Regions from separate parts of the Pseudogulbenkiania sp. MAI-1 genome, predicted to be linked through region 2. Evidence: riboswitches for the same ligand, from Rfam matches in the RefSeq annotation. Region 2 holds a riboswitch; each other region holds the start of a gene.
The links. Region 2 has a riboswitch for cobalamin ahead of PSEMAI1_RS0108655 (ferredoxin). Riboswitches for the same ligand answer to the same signal wherever they lie in the genome.

Region 1 (10,073 bases), 650 kb from region 2:
AAGAACTGTTGACCCGGCTGCACTTGACGGCGATCCGGGATCAGCTGGATAGCCTGCTGGACGAAGCGAGCCGTGCCCAAATGACACTGCGCGAAGCGCTGCTGTTCCTGGCCGAGCGAGAGGTGGCCCGGCGCGATACGCGACGCATCCAGATGGGGATGAAGCTGGCTCGATTCCCCTGTGTACGCACGCTGGAGGGCTTCGACTTCGATGCGCAGCCGTCGATTGATCCCGGCCAGGTCCGGGATTTGGCCACCGGGCGCTGGATTGGCCACGGTCAAGCGTTGTTGCTGCTGGGACCGCCCGGAGTCGGCAAGACGCATTTGGCGGTAGCACTCGGGCGTGAGGCGGTAGAGCGGGGTTACACGGTGCTGTTCAGTTCTGCTGCGTCTCTGATGGCTGACTGACGAAGGCGCATGCCGATGGGCGCTTGGAGGAGAAGCTGTTGCAGCTATCGAAACCCAAGCTGCTGATCGTCGATGAATTGGGCTACCTGCCGCTGGAACCGGCGGCAGCGCACCTGTTCTTCCAGCTGGTCTCGCGGCGCTATGAGCGGGCAAGCCTACTGATCACCAGCAACCGCCCGGTGGGGGAATGGGGCCAAGTGTTTGGTGACGCAGTGGCGGCAACGGCCATCCTGGATCGGCTGCTGCATCACAGCCAGGTGGTCACGATCCGGGGAGATAGTTACCGGCTACGCGACAAACGACGGAGCGGCCTGCTGCAGAAGGCGACGGCCGAACCGATTACATCAACTAGTTGATTAACCCTGGGGGTCAATTCCAGATGTCGCCAGGGGGTCAAATCCTCGTGTCGCTTGACACCCTGTCTGGTATTCGCCGTCAGGGCGATGATGGGAATAGGCCGGGCTCCTTGTTCCATACGCCGGATTGTCGCGGTAAGTTGATAACCATCCATTTCCGGCATGTGCAAATCGGTCAAGAGCAGCGCATAGTCACCACTTTGCCAACGCTCCAATGCGGCACGCCCATTGCCGGCGACATCGGCGGTATAGCCGAGCAAGGCGAGCTGATGCAGGATCACTTTCTGGTTGGTCTCGTTATCCTCGGCGACCAGGATCAAGCGCCCATGCCGGCGCGCCTCCTCCCTGGACGCCAACCTCGGCGCCACCTTGGGCTGGACGAAAGAAGAAGGCGCAGACACATCCTGCCCGCCTCGTCCGGCGGCCAGCGCCACCGCGCTCAAAAAGGTTCGGCGGGTGAGCACGTTGCCGTCCACGGTAACCAGATCGGCGGCCTCAGCCCGTGGACGCCGTCTCCGGCCACGTTCGATGACAACGAAACGGACATCGAGCCCCGGCTTGGTGCCGCCGCTCGCGCGCAACCGGTCAAGCGCTAGTGGTTCGTTCCCGGCATCGATGACCCAGATCGATGGACCGGACGTCCACGCTTCGAATGCCAGCTTTGAACTGGGAAGGTCAGGCGCGCACGTGACAATGGCACCGGCCGATTCCAGATAGACAGCCAGATCACCGGCCAACCCCTCGCCCCCACCGATGACGAGACAGGGCAAACCAATGAAGCATTCGTCCTCGTTCTTGTCTTTGGATTCATCCTGGCCAAGCGCAAAAGGAAGGCGCACAGTAAACAGCGAACCCTTGTCGACTTCGCTTTCGACCGCTATCTGCCCGCCCATCAACTGAACCAGCTGATAGCAGATGGCCAATCCAAGCCCCGTACCGCCGAAGCGCCGGGTGGTGGAAGCATCGGCTTGAGAGAAGGCGTGGAAGAGACGCGCCTGGGCTGTTTCATCCATGCCGATGCCGTTGTCGGCGACGCGAATTTCCACCTCCACCTGATCGCGGCCGCTTGCTACCAGCACTGCCCGGACCGACACCTTTCCGGCCCTCTCCAGGCCCGTCGAGAACTTGATCGCATTATTGGCCAAATTGATCAGCACTTGGCGCAGGCGAAGAGGGTCACCCAGAACATGTTCCGGCAGTCCCGGATCGGTAAACAGGGTCAGCTCGATGCCGGCTTTGTCTGCGAGGTGATCAAGCAAGGAACAGACATCGTCCACCACGTTGGCAATGGTCATGGGAACGGTCTCGAGTTCCAGCTTGCCTGCCTCGATCTTGGAAAAATCGAGGATGTCTTCGATGATGCCGAGCAGGGAAAATGCCGAGTCGCGGATGAGCTCGACCATCTCCTGCTGCTGCCCCTTCAGGTTGGTCTGCTGCAAGACATCTATCATCCCGATCACGCCATTCATGGGAGTTCGGATCTCGTGGCTCATCATGGCCAGGAAAGCGGACTTGGCCTGATTGGCCTGCTCGGCCTCTTGGCGCGCGCGCTCCAGGTCCGCAGTGCGGCTGGTAACCTTGCCTTCCAATTCCTCGTTGAGCCGGCGAAGTTTTACTTCGTCATCCTTCCGCTGCGTAATATCCCGCGATAAAACGATGAAGCATCTTGGCGCCCCCGCTGCCACCTCTTTGCGAGCAACCGACAGCTCAAACCAGCGGTGCCCCCGAGGCAGCGACAACTGGATTTCGCGGCCCTGTGACAACCCCTTGGCGCCGGCTTCCTGCAAGGCGACCAATACCTCCTGCGCCGCATCCGGAGGCAACACATCGAAAACCGAACGCCCTAAAAATCTCGCCTGTGCGGCGCTCAGTAGCTCTTTCTTGCCGGCCCATACACTTTGGCACACCCCATTCTCATCCAGTACGACGAGCAAGTCGGGGATGGCCATCAAGGTCGCTTTCAACTGGCGCGCCAGATTGTGACTGGCCTGTTCTGCCTGCTTGCGCGAAGTGATGTCTTCATGTGCCAGCACGACACGGACCGGCCCATCCCCCGGAAAACGCGTGATCCAGCACTGGAACCACAATGGCTGCGATGATGTATGACAGACATATTCGAAACAGCTCTCCATGCGCGCACAGGAGATGACATCCCGGATAAGCGCTGCGATGGAGGAGCCCTCGGCTCCTGCCTGCTCGCAAGCCGTGAAATAGTTCTCTCCTTCGCCAACCCGAATGGCGTTTGTACCTTTTTGTGCGGCAAACACTCGCCAAGCCCGGTTAGTGGCGAGCACGCACCCATCACCGTCTATCACGGCGATATGAGCAGAGAGGGCATCCAGGACAGCCCCTCTGAAGTGCTCGCTCTCACTTAATGCCGCCGTGCGCAGGGCCACCATGGCTTCAAGATGCGTGTTCAGCTCTTTCAACTGATCCTGGCTGGCCTGCAAGGCGATCTCCGCCAACTTCCTGTCATGGATGTCTGCGTATATGCCGGACATGTTGAGAGGCCGGCCATCCTCGTCTCGCACCGTGACACTGCCGTGATCCAGAATCCAGCGCCATTCGCCGGATTTGGTTCGCATCCGATATTCGGCCGAGTAACTGTCGACTCGCCCAGCCAAGTAATCGCTCAATTGCGCTTCTACACGCTCCCGATCTTCTGGATGAACCATTTGAAGCCACTCATCATAGCGGCCTGTCAGTTCACCCGGCTCGTAGCCCAGCATCGTATACCGGCGATCGCTGTAAACGCTCATGTTCGTGCGCAGATCCCAGTCCCAATAGCCTTGCTGACTGGCCTCCATCACCCTCTGCAGCAAGGCCTCGTTGGCACGCAACTGTGCGCGGCCTTCGTTGACCTTCCGGGCAATGCGCACGTTCTGTCCAGCGGCCACCAATACAAAGGTCAGCACGAACAGCGTGACAAACACGCTACCTGCCAAGTACAGCATCGCCGGCACCGACTGTCCCAGCCGCCATGGGGCGAGGGACCACACTTCGAGCAGCAGGTACCGTCCACCCAGGCCACTGATGATGCTGGTCCTGTTCGCCGGCATGGCTCGCAAGGCAGGCGGTCTATTGTCGAACAGAGGGAGTGACGTACTTGAGCCTTCGAGATGGGACAATCGATACGCCACTGCCCCGCGAGCCGCATGCTCGTCCAGGCCCGCGAAAATTTCCTTAAAATAGAAAACACCGACGACAAATCCCTTGAGGGCTGCACGCCTGGCTTCTACCCCAGCCGTCCGGGCATCGAATCCCTGCCGGTAGATCGGCACGAACAACCGCCAGTCGTCTTGCCGACCCACGTCCTTTGAGTCATAAAACGCTTCACGGTCGGCCAGCGTTATCGTAGCCCCGTCCATCGCGCGCTTCATTGCTGCCAGGCTACTAGCTTCCACCCCGACATCCAGTCCAAAGGCTTCCGACCTGCCCGATGACGTGGCAATAAACAGGAAAGGGAAATACTCGCTGCGCTCTCCGGCCGGCTGCAAGCGCCCATAGCGATCCCGCTGCCTGAAAACGAAATCGTCAAGGCCGGCGCTTCGTGCTTCTTTTTCCACGGTTAGCCGGTTTGCCTGCGGCACCCTCGGCACCCACACCAGGGCATGAAGTCCATCAAACAGGTTCAGGGACCGTCGGCTAAACCGCTCGAACTCCTCCCGGCTTACTTCTCCCCTGGTATTGAACAGGTCACTCATGGCCAGGACCGGCTGCAGCTGTTGTGCAGTGCGAGCCGTCAAATAATCACGTGCGTCCTCGCTCGTGGCGCTGAGCAGCGCATTCCACGTTGCACGTTCGGCGTGCCCGAGCCAGACATAACCGGCCAATGCCAGCGCGCAAGTGACAAAGGGTGGCACGGCAAGCTGCAGCATGCTGCTACGCCATTGCTGGCGAACCTCAGGCAATAGCGGCAAGAAGAGTGGGAAGACGAGGAGTACGCCGAGGCTATCGCCCGCCCACCAGGTGCCCCAGGTTGCCAGCAGGGCCTCGGATGGCAGTTGCGCAAACCTATGCAAGGCCGCTATGCCAATCGTGGCAGATATCAGGCAAGCCAACGGTCCACCCAGGAGCAAACTGAAGAGCACATTGCGCTCCTCTTGCTGCGGTTCAGCGTAATTGGCTACCGGCCGCAGCCATCGAGCCCCGACAACAGCCTGTAGTGCTGCCCCCGTGGCCAATGCTGCCGACAAAGCCATCACGGACAGAGAGGTGCTACTTCCTTGTAGGAGACCTCTGCTAAGCTGGTCTGAAACGAAAGCCCCCAGCCACACCGCCGGCCAGCAGCGACCTCCCCATGCCAGCAGCCCGCACAGGGCCACACCTGCGGCTGGCCATAGCGGTGTGGCATAAGAAGTTGGAGCCAGATACAGGCTGAGCTGCGCGCTGCCGAGATAGGCCAACGCCAACAACGACAATTGCAACCAGCGCGAGAGAGGCTGCGTCACCGGACCTGGTAGCGCCGATGAGTCGTCTTGGTTCTCACGAACCTTGAAATGCAAGGATGAAGTCATAGCAGACTCGAGAAATGAACCCTTTGTTCTTATGTCAATGTAAACCACACAACATGAAGTGGCTGGGTTGTTCCTGCCAGGCGAACGAGTCTCAAGCGCCCTTCAAGCATCTATCGGCAGTCCTTCGGCGTGTTCCTGACAAAAGAAGCAAAAGCATGCCGGGCACAGTCACAAGGCCAACAGATAAATGCGTTTGTCATTATTTTTTGCCATGTTCAACAGATTAATCATGCAACATCGTGCAGCAATCCCCCGATCGCCACGCTCATTGCAGCTACCATCGTGAGCATGGCCTGGCTGGAATATTCTTTTAAAATTTGACCGGAGCCAGTATCCCGCAGCCTGACAACGACTTGATTCGGATAGCGCTGCACTTCGAATACCAGGTCGACCGAATGCCTTCTCAACAAATCGTTGGCCAATGAGATGGAAGCATCGAGATGTCCTTCGGTGACCACCGTTTCGGGTGACACCAGCTCGTTGCCCCCCCCAGCGTGATGCTCCATCGAAGAAGTTGTCATGGCCATGCGGTCACTTGTTTTGAGTGCCATGACGGACAATGATGCGGCGGCTAGCAGAGTAGGCGAGTTGATTGTCAGTGCTTCCATTGCCGATCCTTCATTACCGGTCACTGAGTCGCCTCACATGCACATCAAGTGACAGGATCAGTAGACTTGCAAACCATTCGGCCGACCAAACGTTGTCCGCATCGGGGATGCTTCAACATCGTCCTCCGCGGCGATCTATGCTCAGAACCCGGCATCGCATGCCATTTGGGCAAACCATGGAAAAGCATAAGTTGTAATGCCGGTAAAGAAAATTCGTTAATTCCCATAGATGACTAAGTAAAATTACTTATCTGAGGATAACGACGACAAGAAACCTCATTGATTTCGTTGCATTTGAGTAGACTGATGAATAAGAATTCGATGTTCTACAGCACATCTCCACTTAAGACACCCAGGGATGCAAGCAAAAGGAGGAATAATGCAATATGGACAGACTGTCTTTGTCGTCGATGACGATGATTTTTTCAGAAATGCCTTACAAAGAATCTTCCGCTCGGCCGGCTTCCAGGTAGAGACTTTTGCCAGTGCCGAGCTCTTTCTGGAGGGCTACAAGCCCTGCGAGGAATCCTGTCTCATCCTCGACTTACGCATGCCTGAGGTGGGCGGCCTCGAATTGCTGAAGTGCTTGCAGCAGCGGCAAATCGATCTGCCAGTCATCGTCTATACTGGCAACGCAGATGTTCAAGTGGCTGTTCGCGCCATGCAGGAAGGGGCTTTCACCCTCATAGAGAAGCCGTTGAGCAGCGAACTTCTGATCGAGCAAGCCCGTGCAGCTATCACCAGCTCCCGTTTCAAACGTGCACGCCAAGCCAAGGTAGCCAAGGCGCGGGAAAGCCTTGCTTTGCTTACTGAGCGCGAAACACAAGTGGCAAAATGTCTCGCTGAAGGGCTTTCAGCAGCGGAAACGGCAAGCTGTCTGGGGATCAGCGCACGAACAGTAGAAGTCCACCGGGCCAATCTTTTTCGCAAACTACAGATAAAGTCCAGCGCTGTTCTCGCCCAACTGGTACTTTTAGCAGAACAGAACGACATCGCTGCAGACAACTTTGTTGATAAAGCAAGCCATCTAAACAAGCTGTTGAAATAAAGCGTATTTCTATCCCGCCCCCGGGAGCTGGCCAAGGCCCCTGCCTCTGTCCAAAACGGCGCGGGAATAGGCCCGCGCTGTTTTGGGGCGTGTCCGAATTTTTGTGTAAACGGGTCTTCGTTTAACTTAAGGACGGTTCGTTCTTCGAACTCAATAAAGAGGATCAGGCATGGTTACCGGCTGGCGCTCGGTGGCATTTACCGCTGCCTGTGCTGCCGCCTGGTCGCGCATCAACTGCCGGATGAGGGGTTGCTGCTTATCGCTGTGCCCCCACTGGTCGAAATACACCAACTCTTCAATGGGCAGACGTGGCAGCCAACCCGCGGCCTCGAGTTCCGGCTTGCTGTAGAAGTGGCTGACATAGCCGACGCAAAGATAAGCAATCGGGGTGATGCCCTTGGGAATGCCGAGAGCCGCCTGCAATGCAGCCTGGTTGAAAATGCTCACCCACCCCACGCCCAATCCCTCGGCGCGCGCCGCCAGCCAGAGGTTCTGCACGGCGCAGACGCTGCTGTAGAGATCCATGGTCATCATGTGTGTGCGGCCCACCACTACCGGGCCGGTGCGCTTGCGGTCGCAGGTGATGCAGATGCCGACGGGCGACTCCAGGATGCCTTCGAGCTTGAGCTTCTTGTAGGTGGCTCGCTTGTCATCTTCGAACATCTCCGCCGCTTCGGCGTGAGCTTCGGCAAAGGCGGCGTGCACCCTGCGCTTGACCTCATCCGACCGCACCACCAGAAAATTCCACGGTTGCATGAATCCGACGGAAGGCGCGTAGTGTGCCGCGGTGATGATACGGCTCAACACTTCGTCCGGCACGGCCTTGGGCAGAAACTGGCCACGCACGTCGCGGCGCGAAAAGATGGTTTGATAGACGGCTGCACGATCATCGGCAGTGAAGGCGTGAATGTCCTGACTGGCTTGTTCCATTTTCATAGCAATTCCCCTTGCGTGAAAAGATGGCGCCTTGCCTGGCCTTGCAATGCGCGAATTTTTCAGGCCGGTCTTCTGACTCGGATTCAACTGCTGCCAGCGCCTTCCCGGCGTTCACCAGTGGCTTGTTGCTGGAGCATCCTCCATACAGCGTTGGGCACGTGGCGGCATTGCACCGCCTTCCCGATTCTCCCCGCGCCTTGCGGCGCCGGGCACCTGAAAGCGCCGATGATCAGCGAGAGCTGATGGCATTGTCAAAATTAAGTTACCGCACCGCAGCCTTGACCCATTTCCCAACGCCATTGCCTCAAGCGCCAGCCGCTCCCCTCGATGGCCAGCGCCCCGATATAGCCCGGAGCTGGCAATAGCGTATAGAGCGACCAAGGCCTTGCCGGCGCGCTATCGTCCGAAGCGATATAAAGCTCGGCAGGAGGCTGCGCCGGATCGGTCGTCAACGGCACGGAAAAACCATCCAACGGCTGGGTGAGGCCGTCGCCGCAGGCTTTCAGGCAAGCCTCCTTCTTTGTCCAGCACGCGAGAAAGGCGTCGGCGTAAAGCGGATCCGGGAGCCCACTCAATTGGTCGACTTCAGCCGCCGAGAAGAAGAGTTGTGCGATGTCCGCGTAATCGGATTGCGCCCGGAGGTATTCGACATCGACGCCGATGTTGGCGCCGGCGGCGATGGCGATCAGGGCAAGGCCGGCCGAGTGGGAGAGATTGAAGGTAAGCCGGCCGCCCCACTCCGGCCCGAGGTCGGGCTTGCCGCAGGCGTTGTACACATAGCCGATTCGGTCAGGCGGGACCTGAAGATAGCGTCCCAGGAGTTCACGCAGCACGCCATGCGCGGCAACAAAACGCCGTTGATCGCGCGGGAAGCGAAAACGTGCGCTTCGCTTGCGCTCCTCGACAGAGAGCGTCGCGTAGAGGTGCGCCGACGTTCCGGGCGGAACATCCAGGTCGGCGCACCAGACATGCACTTCGTGGGGCGGTGGGGGAAACATTCCGGACTCCGGCGTCGGGCCGCCGCCCGCTACAGCCGCTCCAGCAGGATCTGGGCGATCTCCATGCCGATGCGAGCCTGGGCTTCCTGTGTCGAGCCCCCCACGTGGGGCGTGCAGACGACACGGGGATGACGGGTGAGCCGCATGTCGGTGGGCGGCTCCTCGGCGAAGACGTCGAGGGCGGCCCCGCGGACCTTGCCCGATTCGAGGGCGTCGAGGAGCGCCTCCTCGTCCACCACGCCGCCGCGCGCGCAATTGATCAGCAGCACGCCGTCCTTCATCAGCGCGATTTCCTCCCAGCCGATCGCTGCGCGACCGTCCGCACTTGGCGGGGTGTGAATCGAAACGAAGTCGGCCCGGGGCAGGAGCGCCTCGAGGGAGAGCAGTTCGAGTCCCTCGAAGCAGCCCGCCGGTTCGGGGGCCTTGTCGGCGCCGACGACGGTCATGCCGAGGGCCGAGGCGCAGCGCCCCAAGGTTCCCCCGATCCGGCCCACCCCGATGATGCCGAGCGTCTTGCCCATGAGCTCGATCCCGTCGGAGAACTCCTTCTTCGACCATTTTCCCGACTTCAAGGCGGCGTCGGCCTGCGGAATGCGCCGCGCGAGGGCGAAAAGCAGGCCCATGGCCAGTTCGGCCACCGAGACGGTCGAGGCCTTGGGTGTATTGAGTACCGCGATCTTCCGGGACGCGGCAGCGGCAAGATCGATGTTGTCGGTGCCGACCCCGGCGCGGACGATCATCCGTAGCCGCCGTGCGGCCTCGATCTGCTGTGCGCCGAGCCGGGTAGCGGATCGGACGACGACGGCATCGTAATCGCCGATCTGATCCTCCAGCGCCGCAGACGAGATGCCAATCCACTCGTCCACCTGGAGCCCTCCCGCGCGCATCCGCTCGATGGCCACGGCAGGGATAGCGTCACAGACCAGGACGCGGGCCCGCTCCACCCTCGCCCCGGTGCCCGTGTCCGATCGTCCGCCCCGCCCCTCGACGGGCTCCCATATCGCCTGTTCGTCCTGCATGACGGTCTCGTATTTCCCTTCTGACATGACGAGCTCCTTTGCCTTGAGGGCGGTCAACCGCCCATCACCTCGATCGTCGGCGAGCAGTCCGCCACGTTCACCGCGTCGGCCATGCCGACCAATACCTCGCGCAGCCCCTCGAAGCTCTCACGGGCGTGCGCGGTGCGGATGTTGTCCACCAGCA
Region 2 (10,073 bases):
GTGTCGAGCGCGATGTTGGCGCGCCCGTCGGAGAGCACCACCAACAGCGGCGTCAGGTTGTCCGCGCGGGTGTGTTGAGCCAGCGTTTCGGCGGTCAGTTGCAAGGCGTGCGCCAGCGGCGTGCGCCCGCCGGTCGGCAGTTCGGACAGGGCGCGTTCCGCCTGTTCGATCTGGCGCGTCGGCGGCAGCACCAGTTCGGCCTCGCTGCCGCGGAAGGCGATCACCGCCACCTGATCGCGGCGCTGATAGGCGTCTTGCAGCAGGCCCAGCACGCAGCCCTTGACCGCTTCCATGCGGCGCTTGGCCGCCATCGAGCCGGAGGCGTCGACCACCAGCAGGATCAGGTTGGCCTGTTTGCCGACGCGTACCTTGTCGTGCAGGTCGGCGCGGGTGACGGTGAAGTCGTTCGGGTTGCGCAGCAGTGCGCTCTTGAGGGTGGCGTCGAGCGCGAGCTGGCTCGGCGCCTCGCTCGGCACGGCGCGTAGGGTGTGGCCGTGGCGCGTGCCTTCGCTGCTGCTGCGGCGCCCGCTGGCCTCTGAGGCGTGCAGCGCCGCCACTTCGATGCGGCCGACGCTGGCGGGGGCGGAGGCGGCGAACAATTGTTCGGCGGCGCTGCCCGGCTGGGCGTTGTCGTCGGCCTCGCCGTCCGTTGGCTCGGCGTCGTTCGGCTGAGTATCGCCAGTGTCGCTGCCTGCGCTGTCCTGGCCCGAGGGCGGCTGAGCTGCGGGTGGCGGGGGCGGTGGTTCGGTGGCCTGCCGCGTCAGCTCGTCGAGCTTGTCGCGGTCGAGGCCGGATTGTTCGAACGGCTTCTTGCGGCGGCGGTGCGGCAGCACCAGTTCGGCGGCGTCGCGTACGTCTTCCGCCGTTACCTCGCGCCGGCCGTCGAGCGCGGCGAGCGCCCGCGCCGCCTTGTTGAGCATGATGTCGGCACGCAGGCTGGCCACCTCGAATTCGCAGCACAGTCGGCTGATGAAGTCGAACAGCGAATCGGGCATGACCACGGCGGCGAGGCCAGCCTGTGCGGCATGCAGGGTCTGGCGCAGCGCGACCGTGTCCGCAGCCCAGCGCCGGGTGAAGCCGGCCGGATCGGCCTCGAACGCCAGGCGGCGGCGCACCACCTCGGCGCGGGTGGCGGCGTCGCGCGGCGCGCTTACTTCCACCATCATGCCGAAGCGGTCAAGCAACTGCGGACGCAGCTCGCCTTCCTCCTGGTTCATCGTGCCAAGCAGCGTGATGCGCGCCGGGTGGCTCACCGACAGGCCTTCGCGCTGCACGGTGTTGACCCCCATGGCGGCCACGTCGAGCAGCACGTCGACCAGGTGGTCGGCGAGCAGGTTGATTTCGTCGATGTAGAGCAGGCCGCGATGCGCTGCCGCCAACAGGCCTGGCTTGAATGCCTGCTGGCCGTGCTTGAGCGCCTTCTCGAAATCCAGGCTGCCCAGCACGCGGTCTTCGGTGGCGCCCAGCGGCAGATTGATAAAGGGCACGGGCGCCGCTTCAGCCGACGTTTCAGGATCCTGGCAGGTCGGGCATTCGGCCAGCGGCGCATCAGGCGCGCAGTTGAAGCCGCAGCCGGTGGTGCGTGCGATCGGCGGCAGCACCTCGGCCAAGCCGCGTGCGGCAGTACTCTTGGCGGTGCCCTTGTCGCCGCGGATCAGCACGCCGCCCATGCTGGGGTCGACCGCGCACAGCAGGAGCGCACGCTTGAGCTGCTCCTGGCCGACGATGGCGACGAAGGGGTAGTGGTGTTTCATCGTTTCGGGTTCTCCCCGCGTTCTTCCAGCATCGCTTCGCTTTGCAGGTGCAGGTCGCGCAGCGCGGCCAGGGTGTCCGGATTCGGCTCTTCCCACAACCGGCGCTGGGCCGCTTCTAAGAGGCGCTCGGTGATGGCGTTGAGCGCCCACGGGTTGCTCTCGGCGAAGAATTCCTGCATCTGGGCGTCGAGCGCGTAGGTTTCGGCCAACTGCTCGTACACCCAATCGTCCACCACGTGGGCGGTGGCGTCGTAGCCGAACAGGTAGTCGACCGTGGCTGTCAGTTCCAGCCCGCCTTTATAACCGTGTTTTTGGATGCTGGCGATCCACTTGGGGTTGGCCACGCGCGAGCGGAACACGCGCAGCACCTCCTCCTTCAACCCGCGCACCGCCGGGTTGTCCGGGTTGTGGCTGTCGCCGAAGTAGTGGCGCGGCTGGCGTCCGGTGAGGCTGCGGATGGTGGCGATCATGCCGCCGTGGTACTGCAGGTAGTCGTCGCTGTCGAAGATGTCGTGTTCGCGGTTGTCCTGGTTGTGCAGCGCCACCTCGACGCCGGACAGCCGATGCCGGAAATCGGCGCGCGCGTCGGTGCCGTTGTCGCGCTGGCCGTAGGCGTAGCCGCCCCAGTTGATGTAGGCGGTGGCGAAATCGGCGTCGGTTTCCCAGTTCTGCTCGTTGATGAGCGGCAGGATGCCGGCGCCGTAGGTGCCGGGCTTGGAGCCGAACACGCGGTAGAGCGCGCGCTGGCTTGCGCTGTCGGACGGCAGGCCCCGGAACAGGTCGTGAGTCAGGTCGGCCAGGTAGTGCTTGCGCACGAAGTTCTGCTCGACCGGCTCATCCAGCCGCGCCACGGTGTGCACCGCCTCGTCGACCAGGTGGATCAGGTGCGGGAAGGCGTCGCGGAAGAAGCCACTGATGCGTACCGTGACGTCGATGCGCGGGCGGCCAAGATCTTCAAGCGGGATCACCTCGATGCCGGCCACTCGACGGCTCTCGACCTGCCACTTGGGACGCACGCCGAGCAGCGCCAGGATTTCGGCGATGTCGTCGCCGTGGGTGCGCATCGCGCTGGTGCCCCAGACGCTGATGCTGACGGTCTCGGGGAGATGCCCGGTTTCCTTGCGGTGGCGCGCCAGGACTTCGTTTGCCAGTTCGGTGCCGATGCGCCAGGCGGCCTGCGAGGGCAGGCTGCGCGGGTCGACCGAGTAGAAGTTGCGCCCGGTCGGCAGCACGTGTGCCATGCCGCGTGTCGGCGCGCCGCTCGGGCCCGCCGGCACGTAGCCGCCGGCGAGACCGTGCAGCAGGTTGTCGATCTCTTCCGAGGTGCGGGCGAGGTTGGGTACCAGCTCGCGGCAGACGTAGGCCAGGGTGCGGCGCAGGCTTTCGGGGGCTTCGCTGCCCGGCAGCGCCTGTGCCAGCGCGCCGTCGATGGCCGCGGCATCGAAGCCGTGCTCGGCCAAGGCGGCGACCAGCGCACGGCCCAGCGCGGCAATTTCGTCGAGCGCATCGGCGCGCGTCACCAGCGGTTTGTCGGCCAGCGCTTGCAGACGCGGCGGCACGGCGGCGAGCCGCTTGCCCTTGTCGTCCTGCAGTCCATTCCAGTCCACGTCCAGCGCTTCGGCCACGCTCGCGGGCAGGCTTGGAATTGCCAGGTTGGGCAGGCGCACCATCGCGCACACCATGTCCACTAGAGCCGCGTCTTGCGGCACCTTGCCGAGGATGTGCAGGCCGTCGCGGATCTGCGCCGCGCCCAACTCGCACAGGTAGCCGTCGATGTCCTCGATCAGGTGGGCGACGTCGACGCCTTCCATCTTGGCCAGGGTCAGTGGCACGCCGTCCTCGTTCAGCGTGGCGTCCCACTCGTGGTGGTGATCATGGTCGTGATCGTGGTGGTGGTGCCCATGGCCGTGATGATCGTGGTCATGATGGCCATGGTGATGATGGTCATGACCGTGGTGGTGATCGTGCCCGTGTCCATGTCCATGGCTGTGCGGCTTGGCGACGCTCGGACGGTACTTGCTACCGACGTTCGCTGTAGCGCCGGCCTGCTTCATGGCGGGCTTGGCCGGTTGCAGGCGGTACTTGCCGGCTACAGTGCTGCCAGACTCGTGACCATGGCCGTGCTCGCCATGGTGGTGATGTCCATGGCCGTGATGGTGATGCGTGTGTTCTTCCTCGTGCTCATGATCATGGTGATGTTCGTGATCATGATCGTGGGCGTGGCCCAGCATCGCCGCCAGATCGGTATCGAGCTTGGCTTCCTTGATCAGGTCCCAGATCTGTTGCTGCAACAGCGGCAGCTTGGCCGGGTCCAGCATCTCGACCTGGTAGTACTCGTCCACCAACTGCGTCAGCTGCGCCAAGGGCCCATAGGTGTCGGCGGTGGTCATCGGCGGGGTGAGGTGGTCGATGATCACCGAATGCGCGCGGCGCTTGGCCTGCGAGCCTTCGCCCGGGTCGTTGAGGATGAACGGGTAGAACATCGGCAGATCGCCCAGCAGCGCATCCGGGAAGCAGTTTTCCGAGACGCCCACGCCCTTGCCCGGCAGCCATTCCAGCGTGCCGTGCTTGCCGACGTGGACGATGGCGTCGGCTTTCCAGTCGTCGCGCAGCCAGCAATAGAGCGCGTAGTAGTGGTGGGTCGGCGGCAGGTCCGGGGTGTGGTAGATCGCGTCCGGGTCCATGCCGTAGCCGCGCGGCGGCTGCAGCGCGACGAAGGCGTTGCCGAACTCCAGCCCGGCGAACACCAGTTTGCCCTCGTGCACGTAGGCGCTGCCCGGCGCCTCGCCCCAGCGTTCCAGCATCTTCTGCCGCAGCAGATCGGGCAACTGGCCGAACCACTCGGCGTAGCGCGCCGCCGGCACGCTGGCGATGGCTTTGCTTAATTGATCCGCCGTCAGGTAGTCCTCGTCGTAGGCGCCACGGTCGATCAGTTCGTGGATCAGCGCGTCACTCGATTCCGGTAGGTCGGGCAGGTGGTAGCCCTGCTCGCGCATGGCGTGCAAGAGCGCGAACAGCGAGGCCGGCGAATCCAGCCCCACGGCGTTGCCGATCTGCGAAGCCTTGCTGTTGGAATTGGTGAAGATGAAGGCGATGCGCTTCTTCTCGGCCGGAATGCGGCGCAACGCCACCTGGCGCGCGGCGATGCCGGCGACACGGCGCACCCGGTCGGCCAGCGGCGCGTAGTGGGTCTCGTCCTGCTCGTGCTTGAACGACATCGGCACGCTGACGATGCGGCCGTCGAACTCCGGCAGCGCCACGTTCATCGCGGTGTCGAGCGGGTTCAGCCCACGCTCGGAGGTCTCCCACTGCTGCTGCGTCATGCTGCTGGTGATGGCCTGGATCACCGGGATGTCGAGCCGCTCGAAGGCCGCCACCGACCAACCGGCGGCGGTGGGGCCGTCGGCGTTGACGTCGCCCATGGCGAAGGACGTAGTGTTGATCAACGTATCAATCTGCCCGGCGTCGCAGAAGAACTGCAGCGCGGCCGGCATACCCGTCTCGTCGAGCGTGCGCAGCGACGCGGTGTACACCGGCAGCGCGTTGAGCTGCCGCTCGGCCAGCATGTCGACCAGCATGTCGATGAAGCGGGTGTTGCCGCTCATCCAGTGCGCGCGGTAGAAGGTGATGCCGACCGTCGGCCAGTCCGGGTGGCGGATCGCCGCCCAGTCGTCGAGCGTGGCGAGCCCCGACAGCTCCGGATGGTAGATGCCGTGTTCGGGCAGCGGGGTGGGCGGCTGGTAGCCAAAGCCGCTCATCAGCAGCCGGTCGGACAGGCAGCGCAGTAGTTGCTCCATATTGCCGCTGCCGCCCGCCTGCAGGTAGGCGGTGACCTCGTGCTGCAGCGCCGGCGGCACCGACGATAGGGCCGCAAGCTCCGGGTCCGGCTCGCCGGTACCGCTGACCACGATCAGCGCGCGCTCGTGGGCCTTGGCGTCCTTCACCAGCTCCTCGAAGCCGGGGATGGTCTGGGCGCGGCCCAGCACCCGCACCACCACGATGCGTGCGGTGGCGACCGGGCCCGCCAGCAGCGCGGCCATGCGCTCGGCGCTGTCCACCGTCTGCAGGTTGACGCCGGCCACCGACACGAAGCCCCCCGGTAATTCGGATTCGGCGCGATGCAGTGCGGTCAGGTCGGTGCCGGCGTGGGTCAGCAGCACGATGCCGCCGTGGGACAGGGCGCTCATGGCTGCTCTCCTTGTTCGACGTCGCCGATGCCCAGGCGGTGGAAAATCAGCTCTTCGACCGGGCAGTCGCCCGCCAGGTGTTCATGGACGATGCGCTGGATCGCCGCCGCGTCGACCTTGCGATACCACACGCCTTCGGGGTAGACCGCGAGGATAGGCCCTTCCTTGCACACGGCGAAGCAATGGGACCGGGTACGCTTGACGCGCAGGCCCTCGCAGGCGTCGATGGCCTGACCCAGCACCTTGAACATGGCTTCGGCCTCGACGCCGTTCTCGGTGCAGCGCGGACCGGTGCACATCAACACGTGCTTGTAGTGGGTTCTCATGCCGGCATCCTCGCCAGGAGCGTGGCGGCGGTAGGAAAAACGCGCTGACGGGCAGCGCGGTGGTTCTGAATTCGTGGTAGCGGCGACGCCATGGTAATGCCCTCGGTGAATACGCATCGCCGCGAGCGAGGGCATGAGCGGCCGCCATCGGGGGCACTCGCGCGATCCCCCGGTGCACCCCGCCCGGTTTCTGCTTGCGACGACAAAAGGGACGGCCGGTCTCCTGGCTTGCGCGTCATCGCCTGGCGCCGCCTTCCCGGAATGTTTTTCCAGTGGCCTCGGGCGCCGACTCGTCGCTTACAGTTGCGGGGGCAGCCGCGGTATCGCACCACGTTCCCGTCACCGTCACTTAGAGCCTGTTCAAGGTCTTTTTACGGCTGCGGCCAGGTACTGCCGGATGCAGCGCTAGAAGAGAGTCCCGCCGCAGTGCATTCACTGCCAGGGACGAACGACAACGCGATGCGCCGGCAGTACCCGGCCCCGGAGGGCTGGCCCGGCAAACGACCAGCTGCGGTGTTGGACGACTTGACCTTAGAATGACTAAGGTCTGCATCGTCCGCCTAGCATCTGGCCATTTGCCGGGTCAGCGCAGTCGAAAAAAGACCTTGAACAGGCTCTTCGGGGCAGGATGATACGTGAGGGCGGCGGGCTTGTGAACAAACGCGGCGATACCATCCGGCTATTTGCCGCGCGGAGAGGATGCCGCCGGGCATTGGCCTGGCTTGAACCACAGCTCCTTGCGGGCGAGCGGGGTTTGCGGCGGCAGTATCGGATTGTTCAGCTCGATGACGGTACGTTGCTCGAGCCGGGCCTGTTCGATGAACCCGGCGTAGTGCCGGCAGAACAGCCGGTCGAAGCTGCCGTCGGCGATGGCGCGTTCCAGCCCGCGCTCGATCGTCGCGGCGAGCGCGGTGTCGCGCCGGTTGACGAAAAAATAGAACGCCGTGGGGTAGCGGATCACCAAGTGCTGATCGATCACGATGCCATCGGCGCGATGGCGCTCGGCTTCGGCCCGGATCTCGATGAGGGAGCGGGGGAAGTAATCGAACCGCTTCAGCACCAGCATGCGGAACAGATTCTCGTACTGGGGAACGCCGACCACCTTCAGGCCGTTGCCGCGCAAGATCTCGGTATCGGGCCAGTCGTGCCCCTGGCCGGCGATGAAGTGGCGCAAGTCCTGGACGGTACGCACGCCGGCGAGCAGATCGGCCCGGTCTGCACGCACCAGCGGCAGGCGCCATCCGATCAGCCCCTTGTTGATGGGGATGCGGATCGGCCGCAACGCTGCCTCGCGCTCGATGGAGGTCATGCTCCAGGCCACGCGCACGGTGCTGCCGCGGCCGAGCTCGTTCAGGGCGCGGCCCTGCTGCATCCATTCCTCCGACGCGCGTAGCTGATGCTTCGCGCCGGCCTTGGCGAAAGCCAGCCGCAGCAGGGTGAGGGGATAGTCGGCGCGCGCATCGCCGACCGCCTCTGGCCGGGGATAGACGATCACCTCGGCCTGCGCGAGTGCGCTGGCGCCGATCAGGCAGAGCGAGGCGAGCACGACAGGCAGGACCATCGACGGACTCCTGGGCTAGTAATAGTTACAGCTAAGCCGATGAGGTGAGGGCAGGCAAGCGGAGGTCAGCATCCGAGGCCGCTCTCAGGCGGACTTCGCCCGTGTTTCCCGCATGCGCACCGCCGCGATCGCCCCGGACAAAAACGTCAGCCCGGCCACCAGCCACATCGCGCTGGCCACGCCGAACAGATCGGCCACCACCCCGGACAGCAGCGCGCCGATGGCGTAGCCCAGGTCGCGCCACAGGCGGTACACCCCCACCGCCGAGGCCCGCCAGCCCGGATGCGCCACGTCGCCGATGGCTGCCAGCAGGGTCGGGTAGACCATCGCCGTGCCGATGCCGAGCAGGACCGCCCCGACGAGAAAGCCGGAAAATCGCGTACCGACAGTGGTCAGCGCGATGCCTGCCGCTTGCAACCACATGCCGGCAACGATCAGCCCCTTGCGGCCGATGCGGTCCGACAAGATGCCGGTAGCGAGCTGGCAGACGCCCCACACGGCGGGGTAGATGGCGGCCAGCCAGCCGATCTGCGTCAGGCTCATGCCGGCGGCGGCAAAGACCAGGGGGAACAAGCCCCAGGCCATGCCGTCGTTGAGGTTGTTGACGAGACCGGCCTGGCTGATGGAGGACAGGTTACGGTCGTGCCAGCTGGTTTGCCCAAAAACCGTGCGTGGCGACGGCAGCTCGCTGGTCTCGCCCGTCTGCTGCAACGAGGCCTCATGCCGGGCATGCGCCTGCGTCTCGCGCACCGCCAGGACGGACAGCAGGAGGCCTGCCAGCACAAAGACCACCCCCAGGTAGAACGGCTGCGGACGCAGCCCGTAGCGGGCGGAAACCCAGCCGGTCGCCAACGCCGCCGCGCCGACGGCGAAATAGCCGGCGAACTCGTTGAGGCCCATCGCCAGGCCCCGGTTGCGCGGACCGGCCAGGTCGATCTTCATGATGACCGTGGTGGACCAGGTCAGGCCCTGGCTGATGCCGAGGAACAGGTTGGCCAGCAGCACCCAGTTCCACGACGGCGCCCACATCAGCAGAAACGGTACCGGCGTGGCGATCAGCCAGCCGGCGACGAGTATCGTCTTGCGGCCGTACACGTCGGCATAGCGGCCGGCGAGATAGTTGGTGAGCGCCTTGGAAACGCCGAACACCACGATGAAGGCGAGGATGGCGGTATGCGCCGCCAAGTGGAATTCCCGCTCGGCGATGGCGGGCAGGATGGAACGCTCCATGCCCACCATGGCGCCGACGAAGGCATTGACCACGACCAGCAGGCTGAATTGGGCGAGGTTTGCCCTCAGGCCGAGCCGGATCTCGTGGGGCAGCGTTTTGGAGCCGGGTAGGGTGTCCACTCTGTGGGTATACCTCCTATCGAGGTATACACCATGCACTCAATGCCGCTTCGAGGCGTTGCCAGTCGGTCTCGCTGGCCGGCAAGCCGAAGCGGACGCTGCCGCTCTCGGGGAAATGACGGATCAGGATGCTGTGGCGGGCCAGGAAATCGTACAGGGCCGTGGCGGCAGGGTGGGCCAGCCACTGGAACAGCGCGCTACCGCCGCTGGGGGTAAGCCCGTGTGCGTCCAGCAGCTGGGCGAGACGCGAGCTGTCGGCGGCCAGCCGCTCGCGCATGTGCGCCTGCCAGCCCCGGTCCTGCAAGGCCAGTCGCACCGCCACACGCGCCGGGCCGCTCACCGTCCACGGCCCGAGTTCCTCCCGCAGCCGCGCCAGCAATTCGGGCCAGGCGAACACGAAACCGGCACGTGCGCCGGCCAGGCCGAAGAACTTGCCGATCGAGCGCAGCACCACCAGCCCCGGCGTGCCGATGCGGGGCAACATGCTCTGCGCCGGCGTGCAGTCCATGAAAGCCTCGTCCACCACCAGCCAGCCGCCGCGCACTGCCAGCCGGGCGCGCCAGGCGTCCAGTTGTTCCGGTGTGGCCTGCCAGCCGGTCGGGTTGTTGGGATTGCAGACCAAGAGCACGTCGAGTGTGTCGAGCGCCTCGTCTATCCGTTCCGGCGCCAGGCGCTCCACCTGATGGCCGTGCCGCGCCCAGGCGTGTGGATGCTCGGCATAAGTGGCCGCCAGCATGCCGACCTGACAAGCCGGGCGCAACAGCGGCAGCGCCTGGATCGCCGGCTGAGAGCCCGCTACCGGCAGCAGGGCATCGCAGCCGTAATACTCGGCCGCGGCAGCTTCCAATCCATCCGCCGTCTCCGGCAGCCGCTGCCAGGCGCGCGCCGGAATCTC
Region 3 (10,073 bases), 1.7 Mb from region 2:
AAATGCTGCGGCAGCTCGCGCTGGGCGCGCTGCAACACCCGGCCCTGCGCGTCGAACAGCATGGCGCGGGTACTGGTGGTGCCCTGATCGATCACCAGCAGGGTGGCAGTCATAAGCCGAACTCCTTTCGATTGGCGCGCCGCGCCGACAAAATCGCGTGCCGATTTGCCCGCAAGCGACAAAATATGTTAATTAACAGACGACAGATTTTCGGAATCGAACCCAACATGAGCCGCTCCCCCCGCCACGAGAAGATCCTGCAACTGGTCCGCGAAAATGGTTTCATGCCGATCGAGGAACTGGCCCGGCTGCTCGACGTGACCCCGCAGACCATCCGCCGCGACATCAACCAGCTGTGCGAGGAAAACCTGCTGCGCCGCTATCACGGCGGCGCCGCGCTCGGCAGCAGCGTCGAGAACGAGGACTACGTGGCGCGCAAGGGCAAGCTGCAAAGCGAGAAGGCACACATCGCCGACATGATCGCCGAGCACATCCCCGATCACGCCTCGCTGTTCATGAGCATCGGCACCACCATCGAGGCGGTGGCCCAGGCGCTCACCGCCAGCCACAAGGGCTTGCGCGTGATCACCAATAATATCCATGTGGCATCGATCATGTCAGCCAACCCCGACTTCAACGTGCTGATCACCTCTGGCGTGGTGCGCGCCTCGGACGGCGGCATCACCGGGGTGGCCACGCTCGACTTCATCAACCAGTTCAAGGTCGATTACGCCATCCTCGGCGTGTCCGGCATCGAGCCGGACGGCTCGCTGCTCGATTTCGACTACCGCGAGGTGCGCGTGGCGCAGGCGATGATGAACAATGCGCGCCACCGCTACCTGGCCGCCGACCACAGCAAGTTCGGCCGCAACGCGCTGGTACGCATGGGCCACATCAGCGAATTCCACGCCGTGTTCACCGACGAAACCCCGCCGGAGCCGCTGGCCAAGATGATGGTCGAGCACAACGTGCGCTTGCACCTTGCAGCATAGGCCGCCCCACCGCTCCGCCGAAAGCCCGCACATGCTGCGGGCTTTTTTGCACCCGGCCGGCGGCATGCCGGCCCCTGCTGGTATACTGCAGCGTTTGCAAGCAACAACTAGCCTGACGCGCCATGAACGTTTTTTACGAAGAAAGCGGCAGCTTCAAGGTGGGCGCCGTGGTGTCCCGCAATGACGCCAGCCTGCAGGTCGACACCCTCCACGGCAAACGCGCCAAGATCAAGTCGGCCAGCGTGATGCTGGAATTCAACTCGGCGCTGGCCGAGTTCCTGCCGGCGGTCGAGAAGCTGGCCGCCGAGATCGACGTCGACTTCCTGTGGGAAGTGAGCGGCCAGGACGAATTCGGCTTCGAGGCGCTGGCAGCCGACTACTGGGGCCATGCCCCCAGCGCGGTGGAAGCCGCCGCCATCATCCAGCGCCTGTTCGAGGCGCCGATGTACTTCTACAAGAAGGGCAAGGGGCGCTTCAAGGCGGCGCCGGAAGAGTCGCTGAAGGCGGCGCTGGCCGGCATCGAGAAGAAGAAGCGCGAGCAGGAGCAGATCGACGGCTGGGTGGCCGAACTGAAGGCCGGCCGTCTGCCGGACGCCATCCGCGCCCAGCTGATGACGCTGCTATTCCGCCCGGACAAGAACACGCTGGAGTTCAAGGCCTTCGACCAGGCCTGCCGCGAGCGCAACCTGCCGCCGGTGCGGCTGGCGGCCGAGGTCGGCGGCATCCCCTCGGTGCCCGACTACCTGATGGCGGGCTTCCTGCTGGAATACTTCCCCAAGGGCACCGGTTTTGGCCAGTACGCCGCGCCGGTGCTGCCGGGCGAAGACGAACTGCCCCTCTCCGACGTGGCAGCGTTCTCGATCGACGACGCCGCCACCACCGAGATCGACGATGCGCTGTCGCTGGTCGCACTGCCTAACGGCAATCAGCGCGTCGGCATCCACATCGCCGCGCCGACGCTGGGCGTGGCGCCGGGCTCGGACATCGAGAAACTGGTGTTCCAGCGCCTCTCCACCGTGTACTTCCCCGGCGACAAGATCACCATGCTGCCGGACGAGCTGGTCGAGCTGTTCACGCTGAAGGAAGGCCAGGCCTGCCCGGCGGTGAGCCTGTACGTCGAGGTGACGCCGGAATTCGAGCCGGTCGGCTACGAGAGCCGTATCGAGCGCGTGACCATCGCCGCCAACCTGCGCCACGCCCAGCTGGAGCAGGTGTTCAACGAAGAGACGCTGGCCCTCCCCGACGGCGGCCCGGACTACCCGTTCAAGCGCGAGCTGACCTGGCTGTGGCAGTTCGCCAACGCGCTGGAGAAGCGCCGTGGCAAGTACGACCCGACACGCCCGGTGCAGATGGACTACAACTTTAACGTGGTCGACGGCAAGGTGCAGATCACGCTGCGCAAACGCGGCGCACCGATGGACAAACTGGTGTCCGAGCTGATGATCCTCGCCAACAGCGAGTGGGGCCGCATGCTGGCCGAGGCCGACATCCCGGCGATGTACCGCGCGCAGAGCATGGGCAAGGTGCGCATGACCACCCGTCCGGAGCCGCACGTCGGACTCGGCGTGGCGCAGTACGCCTGGTCCACCTCGCCGCTGCGGCGCGCCACCGACTTCGTCAACCAGCGCCAGCTCACCGCGATGATCCGCGGCGAGAAGCCCGAGTTCGAGCAGGGCAACGCCATGCTGTTCGCCATCCTGCGCGACTTCGACGCCACCTACAGCGCCTACCTCGCCTTCCAGGACCGCATGGAGCACTTCTGGTGCCTGCGCTGGTTCAGCCAGGAAGGCGTCACCGAACCGACCGCGACGCTGATCAAGGAAGACCTGGTGCGCATCGACGGCCTGCCGCTGCGCCTGCGCGTGCCCGGCCTGCCGGAGCTCGCCAGCGGCGACAAGGTGCGGCTGGCGGTGATCCGCATCGACGAGCTGACGCAGGAGATCGAGCTGCGTTACGCCGGCAAGGTGGGCCATGAGGAGGTACTGGTCGAGGAAGACAGCACGGTGTGATGCCGTGCGGGATTGGGCGCGGGGGCATCATGCCCGGCCCCGACCTGCCTCGCCGATGGGTTGCGGCGCCTATTCCTTCGCCACGCTGCGCTATCTTGCTCAGTCAGCGCCTCCGCCCATCCTACGCTAGCCAGCTTCGTCCGCCCCCAGCAGAACGAAAAAAGCCCCGGAGTTCATTCTCCGGGGCTTTTTTACGGGACGACCGCGCGACTTAGCGCGATACCGCCGGGAAACGCTGGAACAGCCCGCCCAGCACGCCACCCAGCGCCAGCCACAGCACCGCGGCGGTGGCCAGTGCCGCCAGCATGAAGTCGCTCATCAGCCGTTCTGGCACCAGCGTGTGCACCTCGGCCAAAACCGGGGCGCCGACCAGATGCGGCAGCGCCGCCAAGGCCAGCGCGCCGACGGCCCACAGCGCGTGGCGCTTCTGCCAGGCACGGTACAGCCCGAACAGCGCACCGGCGGTGGCACCCACGGTGAGCAGCCACCACAGCTGGCGCTGCTGCAGGTCGGCCGTCGGCACACCCGGTGGTTCCGGCGGCAGGCCGAGCGATGGCGCCAGCTGGAACACCACGAAGCCGAGCGCACCGAACAGCAGGCCGCGCCGCCAGTCGATGTGGCCGAGCTGGGACAGCACGGCGCCCAGCAGCAGGGCGTATCCCATCGCCGCCAGCGTGGTCGTGATCGCGGTGGCAACGGCGCGGTGCGTCGCGTCCTCGGACGGTTCGTCGCTGGCCGCCGCTTCGTGCGTATGCCCTTCGGCCACGGCTTCATGCGTGTGGGCTTCGTGCGCATGGGCCTCGTGGACGTGCGCCACGGCGGGCGCCGGGGCCGCTTCGAGCTGCAGCTCGTAGCGTTCGGCCTGTTCGATCAGCGGCTGGACCAGGGCGAGCTGGACCGGCGTCGTCACCGCGCCGGCCAGCAGGCCGCCCAGCAGCGACAACGCCACAATACGTGCAAACATGGTTTTCCTTCGTCGGTCAGTGGCAGACGAAGCCCATGGTATGGCGCGTATCGTGGCTCTCGCCGTGGGCGATGCCCGGGGCGAAGCCGACGGCGTAGAGGATCACCGCACCCAGCAGCGCGGCGCACAGGGCGGCGGCACGGGCTTTCCAGCGCGTGGCGCTGGCGGAGTCGATCTGGCTGATCGGTTCAGCGGCGGATTTTTGCAACAGCATGTCTATCTCCTGGTCTTTCCATGCCCCCCTGTCTCACGGCACCGGCCGGCAACACCACAGCGGTGGCGCGGGCCGGCGATGGCGCGGCAGGGTAAGGGAGGGGCAAGCTGGAAGAAACGTTAAGCGCACCGCCCTCCGCGGTGCATAGCGTCGTCGCCTTCGGCCGGTCTCCGGGCTCACGAGCCGGGAGCGGTCTCCCACGCCGGCGCCTTCCCGGGTCGAACCCAGTGGCATGATGCCGGCGTTCACTCGATTACCGTTGCGGGGGCAGCGACGGATTTGCCGATCGGCACACCGTCTTCCCGTTGGACGCTTCCCGGTCTGCTTTCGGCAACACGCGCCGTGCGCCGTCGCGCACGGACCGAAGCCGAAAATCGGCGGGCAAGCCTCCAAGCCCGGGGCGTATGCGGACCCGGGCACACCGAAAGCTGCTTAAGGATAGCAGAAGCGCGCCGGCAAGGCGGTCAAAATGCATAAGACCTGTCGCGCTCCTGCTCCGGCCCGGCTGCTCGGTCTGGCCGGAGCCTGGGCGAAAAAAAAGCCGCCCGCCCGGTCGGGGAAGGCGGCATGGCAGTGCGGGCGTCGGGCTCGTCAGCGGCTGCCGTTACCGTCGCGCCGCGGCGCAAACAGCGCGGCGGTTTGACGCGGCTGGGCGGGCTTGCCGCGGCGGCCCCCGGCCGGCCGCGCCGGCGCCACGCGGTTGCCGTTGATGTCCCTCGGCGGCGGCGGCATCACGTTGCCGTTCACCTCCTTCGGCGGCGGCGGCAGGACGTTGCCGTTCACCTCGCGGCGCTGGCCGTTGCCCTGCTGGCGCGCCTTGGGCTGCTGGGCGCCGGCGTTGCTCTTGGGCGGACGGGCGCCGGGCTGGCGCGCACCGTCGGCGTGCTCGTGGCGGCGGCCGTTCTGGCCGCCATTGGCGCCGTTACCGCCACGCGCGTTGCCGCTCTGGCTCTGGCCCTCGCCGTTGCGGCGCTGGCTTTGACCTTGGCCCTTGTTCTGAGCCTGGGCTTGGCTCTGACGCGGCTGGGCCTGGGCTTGACGCTGCCCCTGACGCTGACCTTGTCCCTGGCGCGGCTGGCCTTGCCCCTGGCCACGGCGCTGGCCGCCCATCAGGATCGGCTCCGGCGGCACCGTCAGGTCGGCCTCGAAGCCGGGGATGGTGAACTGCGGAATCGACATCTTGATCAGCTTCTCGATGTCCTTGAGGAACTTGAACTCGTCCACGCACACCAGCGACACCGCCTCGCCCTCGTTGCCGGCGCGGCCGGTGCGGCCGATGCGGTGCACGTAGTCTTCCGGCACGTTGGGCAGCTCGAAGTTGACCACGTGCGGCAGCTGGTCGATGTCGAGGCCGCGCGCGGCGATGTCGGTGGCCACCAGCACCTGCAGATCGTTGCTCTTGAAGTCGGCGAGCGCCTTGGTGCGGGCGTTCTGGCTCTTGTTGCCGTGGATGGCGGCGGCGGTGATGCCACTCTTTTCCAGCTTTTCGGCCAGGCGGTTGGCGCCGTGCTTGGTGCGGGTGAACACCAGCACCTGGTGCCAGTCGCCGTCCTTGATGAGCTGGGTCAGCAGTTCGGTCTTCTTGTCGCGGTCGACCAGATGCACCTTCTGCGCCACCAGCTCGTTGGTGGTGTTGCGGCGCGCCACCTCGACCAGCTGCGGGTTGTCGAGCAGGCGGTCGGCCAGCGCCTTGATCTCGTCGGAGAAGGTGGCCGAGAACAGCAGGTTCTGGCGCTTGGCCGGCAGCAGCGCCAGCACCTTCTTGATGTCGTGGATGAAGCCCATGTCGAGCATGCGGTCGGCTTCGTCCAGCACCAGGATCTCGATGCCGGAAAGGTCGAGGGTCTTCTGCCCGGCGTGGTCGAGCAGACGGCCCGGCGTGGCCACCAGGATGTCCACCGGCTTGCGCAAGGCGGCGATCTGCGGGTTGATGCCGACGCCGCCGAACATCACCATCGATTTGTGCGGCAGGTATTTGCCGTAGGTGCGCACCGATTCTTCCACCTGGGCGGCGAGTTCGCGCGTCGGGGTCAGCACCAGGGCGCGCGGGCGGCCCTTGAGGTGGGTCGGCGCCGGGCCGAGGCGGTGCAAGAGCGGCAGGGTGAAGCCGGCGGTCTTGCCGGTGCCTGTCTGGGCGGCGGCGAGCAGGTCGCCGCCACGGATCACTTGCGGAATGGCCTGGGCCTGGATCGGCGTGGGCGTGGTGTAGCCGGTGTCGGCGACGGCACGCAACAGGGGCTCGGACAGGCCGAGGTCGGAAAACTTGATATCAGACATGACAACTCCAGCGACGGCCCAATCGCAGGGAGTGCGACACCAATCCAGGCAAACGTCGTTGATGGAAATTCGGGTGGCTTCATGAGGAAGCGGGACCGCGCGCCGATTGGCCCGGCGCGGGAAGGCGACAGTGTACAGGGGTTGGCGCAGAAGGGGAACCCGCTACCGGGGCTTGACCGGCAGCGGACAGAAGAAATCAGCCGAATGCCAGCGCATCCATCGCAATGCTGCCATGCTCCATGCCGCTATGCAGCACGGTGACCGGCGCGCCGCCGGCGCCGAGCGCGAAGAACAACGGCAGCAGGTGCTCGGCGGTAGGATGGTTGCGCTTGGCGTGCGGCGCCTGGCGTTCCCAGTCGAGCACGGCATCGACGTCGCCCTCGGCCAGGCGGTCGAGCATCCAGCGCTGGAATGCCTCGGCCCACGGCTCTGGTGCGGCGTTCCACGCCACCTCGTACAGATTGTGGGTCAGGCTGCCGGAGCCGACCAACAGCACGCCGTCGTCGGCCAGTTCCGTCAGCGCCCGGCCGAGCCGGTAATGGGTGGCGGCGTCCTCGGCCGGCAGCACCGGCAGGCTCACCACCGGGATGTCGGCGTCGGGGTACATCGCCATCAGCGGCACCCAGGCGCCGTGGTCGAGGCCGGGGCGCTGATCCGGCTGTACGGTGAAGCCGGCGCTGGCCAAGCGGCGGTCGATGTCGTCGGCCAGGGCGCGCTCGCCAACGGCCGGGTACTGCAGCCGGTAGAGCTGCTCCGGGAAGCCGCCGAAGTCGTGCACGGTGCGCCATTGCACCGCCGAACCGGCCCCCGGCAGCCGCGCCGGGCGGTGCGCCGACAGGCTGACGATGGCGCGCGGGCGCGGCTGGCTCTCGGCCCAGCGCCGCCAGGCAGCCGGCGCGGGCGAGCCGTCGATCAGCACGGTCGGGGCACCGTGCGAGAGGAACAGGCTGGGCAGGCGGGTCATGGAGCTCTCCTTTGATTCAGTATTCGATGATACGGCGGTTTATTGCTGGTCGCGACGGCCGATCGGCTTGAGCGCGAAGGCGCCGTCGCCGAGCAGGGCCACGCTCAGCGCCGCCACGGTCAGGAAGGCCGGGTATTCCCAGCCGCCGCCCGGGTTGCCGAAGGCCCAGCCGTTGGCCAGGTGCACCAGCAGGGTGGCGCCGAGCAGCACCGGGCTCAGCAGCAGCGCCACCTGGCGCCCGGCCACGCCGAGGATCAGCAGCACGCCGCCGGCGATCTCGGCCGCCATGGTGAGCGGGCCGACGAAGCCGGGCAGGCCGAGCGAGGCGAAGAACCGGGCGGTACCGGCCGGGGTGAACACGAACAGCTTGGTCAGGCCGTGGGCCAGGAACATCAGGCCGAGGCTCAGGCGCAGCAGGAAGGCGGCGTAGGGGGCGGTGCGGGAATCGATCATGGGGGTTCTCCGGTGGGTGGGGTATGAGCGTATTAAAGCGCTTGCCATCCGATCGATAAACCCGCCATATTTCACAATATTGATGCTCTGCAAGAAACAATCATGGACCTGATGACCGCCATGCGCGTGTTCCACGCCGTGGCCGACGGCGGCAGTTTCACCCAGGCCTCGGACAGGCTCGGTCTGTCGCGCGGCATGGCCAGCAAGTACATCAGCTGGCTCGAGGCCCATCTCGGCACGCGGTTGATGAACCGCACCACGCGCCGGCTGGCGCTGACCGAGAGCGGCGCCGACTACCTGGCGCGGGTGGCCAGCATCCTGGCCCAGGTCGACGAGGCCGAGGCGCAGGCGGCGCAGGCCAGCCTGGAGCCGGTCGGCACCTTGCGCGTCAGCGCCCCACTCGCCTTCGGCGTACGCCGGCTGGGGCCGATCCTGGCCGGCTTCAACGCCCACTACCCGCGCCTGACGGTGGAGCTGCTGCTGGAGGACCGCCAGCGCGACATGCTCGAAGACGGCGTCGACCTGACGCTGCGCATCACCACCGACCTCGGCCAAAGCCAGCTGGTCTCGCGCGTGCTGGCGCCGGTGCGGGTGGTGGTGTGCGCCGCGCCGGCCTACCTGGCGCGCCACGGCACCCCGACCACCCCGGCCGAACTCGCCCGCCACCAGTGCCTGCGCTACACCCTGAGCGAGCCGGTCGACGAATGGCGCTTCGGCAACGAGCGGGTCAAGATCAGCGGCCCGCTCGCCGCCAACAACGGCGACCTGCTGGTGGACGCGGCGCGCCACGGCATGGGCATCATCTGCGAACCGACCTTCCTGCTCGGCGACGACCTGAAGAGCGGCCGGCTGGTACCGCTGCTGGAGGGCTATCCGCTGCCCGAATTCCGCCTGTACGCACTCTACCCACACCGCCAGTACCTGCCGCGCAAGGTGCGCGCGCTGGTCGATTATCTGGCCGATCATTTTGCCGGCGAGCCCGACTGGGACGCCTATTGAGCGCCAAAACCGCTACACTAGCGCGCTTCATTCCCAACTTGCCCGCGACCGGACCCGACCATGGCGCTCAAAGCCACCATCTACAAAGCCGAACTCAGCATCACCGACCTGGACCGCAGCTACTACGCCAGCCACAACCTCACCCTCGCCCTGCACCCCTCGGAAACCGTCGAACGCATGATGCTGCGGCTGGCGGCCTTCGCCCGTCACGCCAGCGACACGCTGACCTTTACCAAGGGCATCTGCGAGGACGACGAGCCGGATCTGTGGCAGAAGAACTATTCGGACGAGATCGAGCTGTGGATCGAGCTGGGCGAGCCGGACGAGAAGCGCCTGCGCAAGATCTGCGGCCGCGCCGAACAGGTGTGGATCTACAGCTACGGCGGGCGCGCCGCGGACGTGTGGTGGCGGGACATGGAGGGCAAGGCATCGCGCTTCGAGCATTTGCACATCCTCGGCGTCAGCCCGGACACGCTGACCCAGCTGGCGGCGCTGGCCGAGCGCAGCATGCAGTTGCAGGTGACGATCCAGGATGGGCAGATGTGGCTGTCGGACAACGTGCACAACGTGCTGGTGGAGTTCGTGACGTTGAAGGAGGGGCAGTAAGGAGCGGTGGCTGCTCGATGCCTGCCGATAGGGCGATATATGGTGAGCTGAGGAGCTGGGCGGGATAGCAGCTCAGGCCCCTTCCGATATTGCTGGCGATGGTGTAGGGGCCGGTTCCGCCCGGCGGACGGGAAGGGGGAATTTGCGTCGCCAAATTCCCCCTTCACCCCCAAAGGCGACCCCCACCGCCGTGGCCTTCGGCTTCCCGCCGGGGCCCGGTCATGGCAAGGCGCGGCTGGAACTAGCCGGGCGCTAACGTCGCCCGTCGTCGGACAGCCAGCCGCTTAAGACCTTGCCATGCCCACCCAGCGGCACGGCAGAAGGGGGACCCTCTACTGACGTATTGACTAGGTTGATTTGGATCAGGGAAAAGACTAACCAGTAAGGATCGGACAGGGTTGACGGAAAACCACGCGGAGCCGGTACTTCCAAAAGCCAAAACATTGCAGAAGAAATCACGTTCCAGCCTTCGCCTGTTCCCCCCAAAGCCAAGACATTATCGATGTGACCAATCCGCCCTTCCGCCGCGCCGGCTGGATGGGGGATGGCGAGGTTTTAAGCCGTGCGCTGTCTGAGCCGTTCGACGTTAGCGAAC

Region 1: it holds a riboswitch for cobalamin, as region 2 does, so the genes downstream of both, bluB (5,6-dimethylbenzimidazole synthase) here and PSEMAI1_RS0108655 (ferredoxin) in region 2, are expected to answer to the same signal.
Region 3: it holds a riboswitch for cobalamin, as region 2 does, so the genes downstream of both, PSEMAI1_RS0100495 (CbtB domain-containing protein) here and PSEMAI1_RS0108655 (ferredoxin) in region 2, are expected to answer to the same signal.

Annotation. Positions count from the first base shown of each region.
Region 1 covers NZ_AZUR01000001.1:2,501,617-2,511,689, forward strand. Annotated here, with positions in the region: gene PSEMAI1_RS22415 (ATP-binding protein) at 1-407, shown strand, start outside; gene PSEMAI1_RS22420 (ATP-binding protein) at 446-763, shown strand; gene PSEMAI1_RS20905 (CHASE domain-containing protein) at 688-5,280, opposite strand; gene PSEMAI1_RS0111645 (flagellar protein FlaG) at 5,508-5,888, opposite strand; gene PSEMAI1_RS0111650 (response regulator transcription factor) at 6,268-6,936, shown strand; gene bluB (5,6-dimethylbenzimidazole synthase) at 7,087-7,872, opposite strand; cobalamin riboswitch at 7,917-8,104, opposite strand; gene PSEMAI1_RS0111660 (4'-phosphopantetheinyl transferase superfamily protein) at 8,130-8,870, opposite strand; gene PSEMAI1_RS0111665 (hydroxyacid dehydrogenase) at 8,900-9,916, opposite strand; gene PSEMAI1_RS0111670 (TauD/TfdA family dioxygenase) at 9,943-10,073, opposite strand, start outside.
Region 2 covers NZ_AZUR01000001.1:1,849,580-1,859,652, forward strand. Annotated here, with positions in the region: gene PSEMAI1_RS0108645 (putative cobaltochelatase) at 1-1,754, opposite strand, end outside; gene PSEMAI1_RS0108650 (cobaltochelatase subunit CobN) at 1,751-5,941, opposite strand; gene PSEMAI1_RS0108655 (ferredoxin) at 5,938-6,267, opposite strand; cobalamin riboswitch at 6,463-6,629, opposite strand; gene PSEMAI1_RS0108660 (ABC transporter substrate-binding protein) at 6,947-7,828, opposite strand; gene PSEMAI1_RS0108665 (MFS transporter) at 7,913-9,178, opposite strand; gene cobD (threonine-phosphate decarboxylase CobD) at 9,195-10,073, opposite strand, start outside.
Region 3 covers NZ_AZUR01000001.1:117,451-127,523, reverse strand. Annotated here, with positions in the region: gene glpK (glycerol kinase GlpK) at 1-113, opposite strand, end outside; gene PSEMAI1_RS0100510 (DeoR/GlpR family DNA-binding transcription regulator) at 228-992, shown strand; gene PSEMAI1_RS0100505 (ribonuclease catalytic domain-containing protein) at 1,115-3,001, shown strand; gene PSEMAI1_RS0100500 (CbtA family protein) at 3,213-3,965, opposite strand; gene PSEMAI1_RS0100495 (CbtB domain-containing protein) at 3,982-4,179, opposite strand; cobalamin riboswitch at 4,344-4,486, opposite strand; gene PSEMAI1_RS20400 (DEAD/DEAH box helicase) at 4,771-6,456, opposite strand; gene PSEMAI1_RS0100485 (class III extradiol ring-cleavage dioxygenase) at 6,653-7,420, opposite strand; gene PSEMAI1_RS0100480 (DoxX family protein) at 7,460-7,873, opposite strand; gene PSEMAI1_RS0100475 (LysR family transcriptional regulator) at 7,976-8,872, shown strand; gene PSEMAI1_RS0100470 (YaeQ family protein) at 8,933-9,478, shown strand.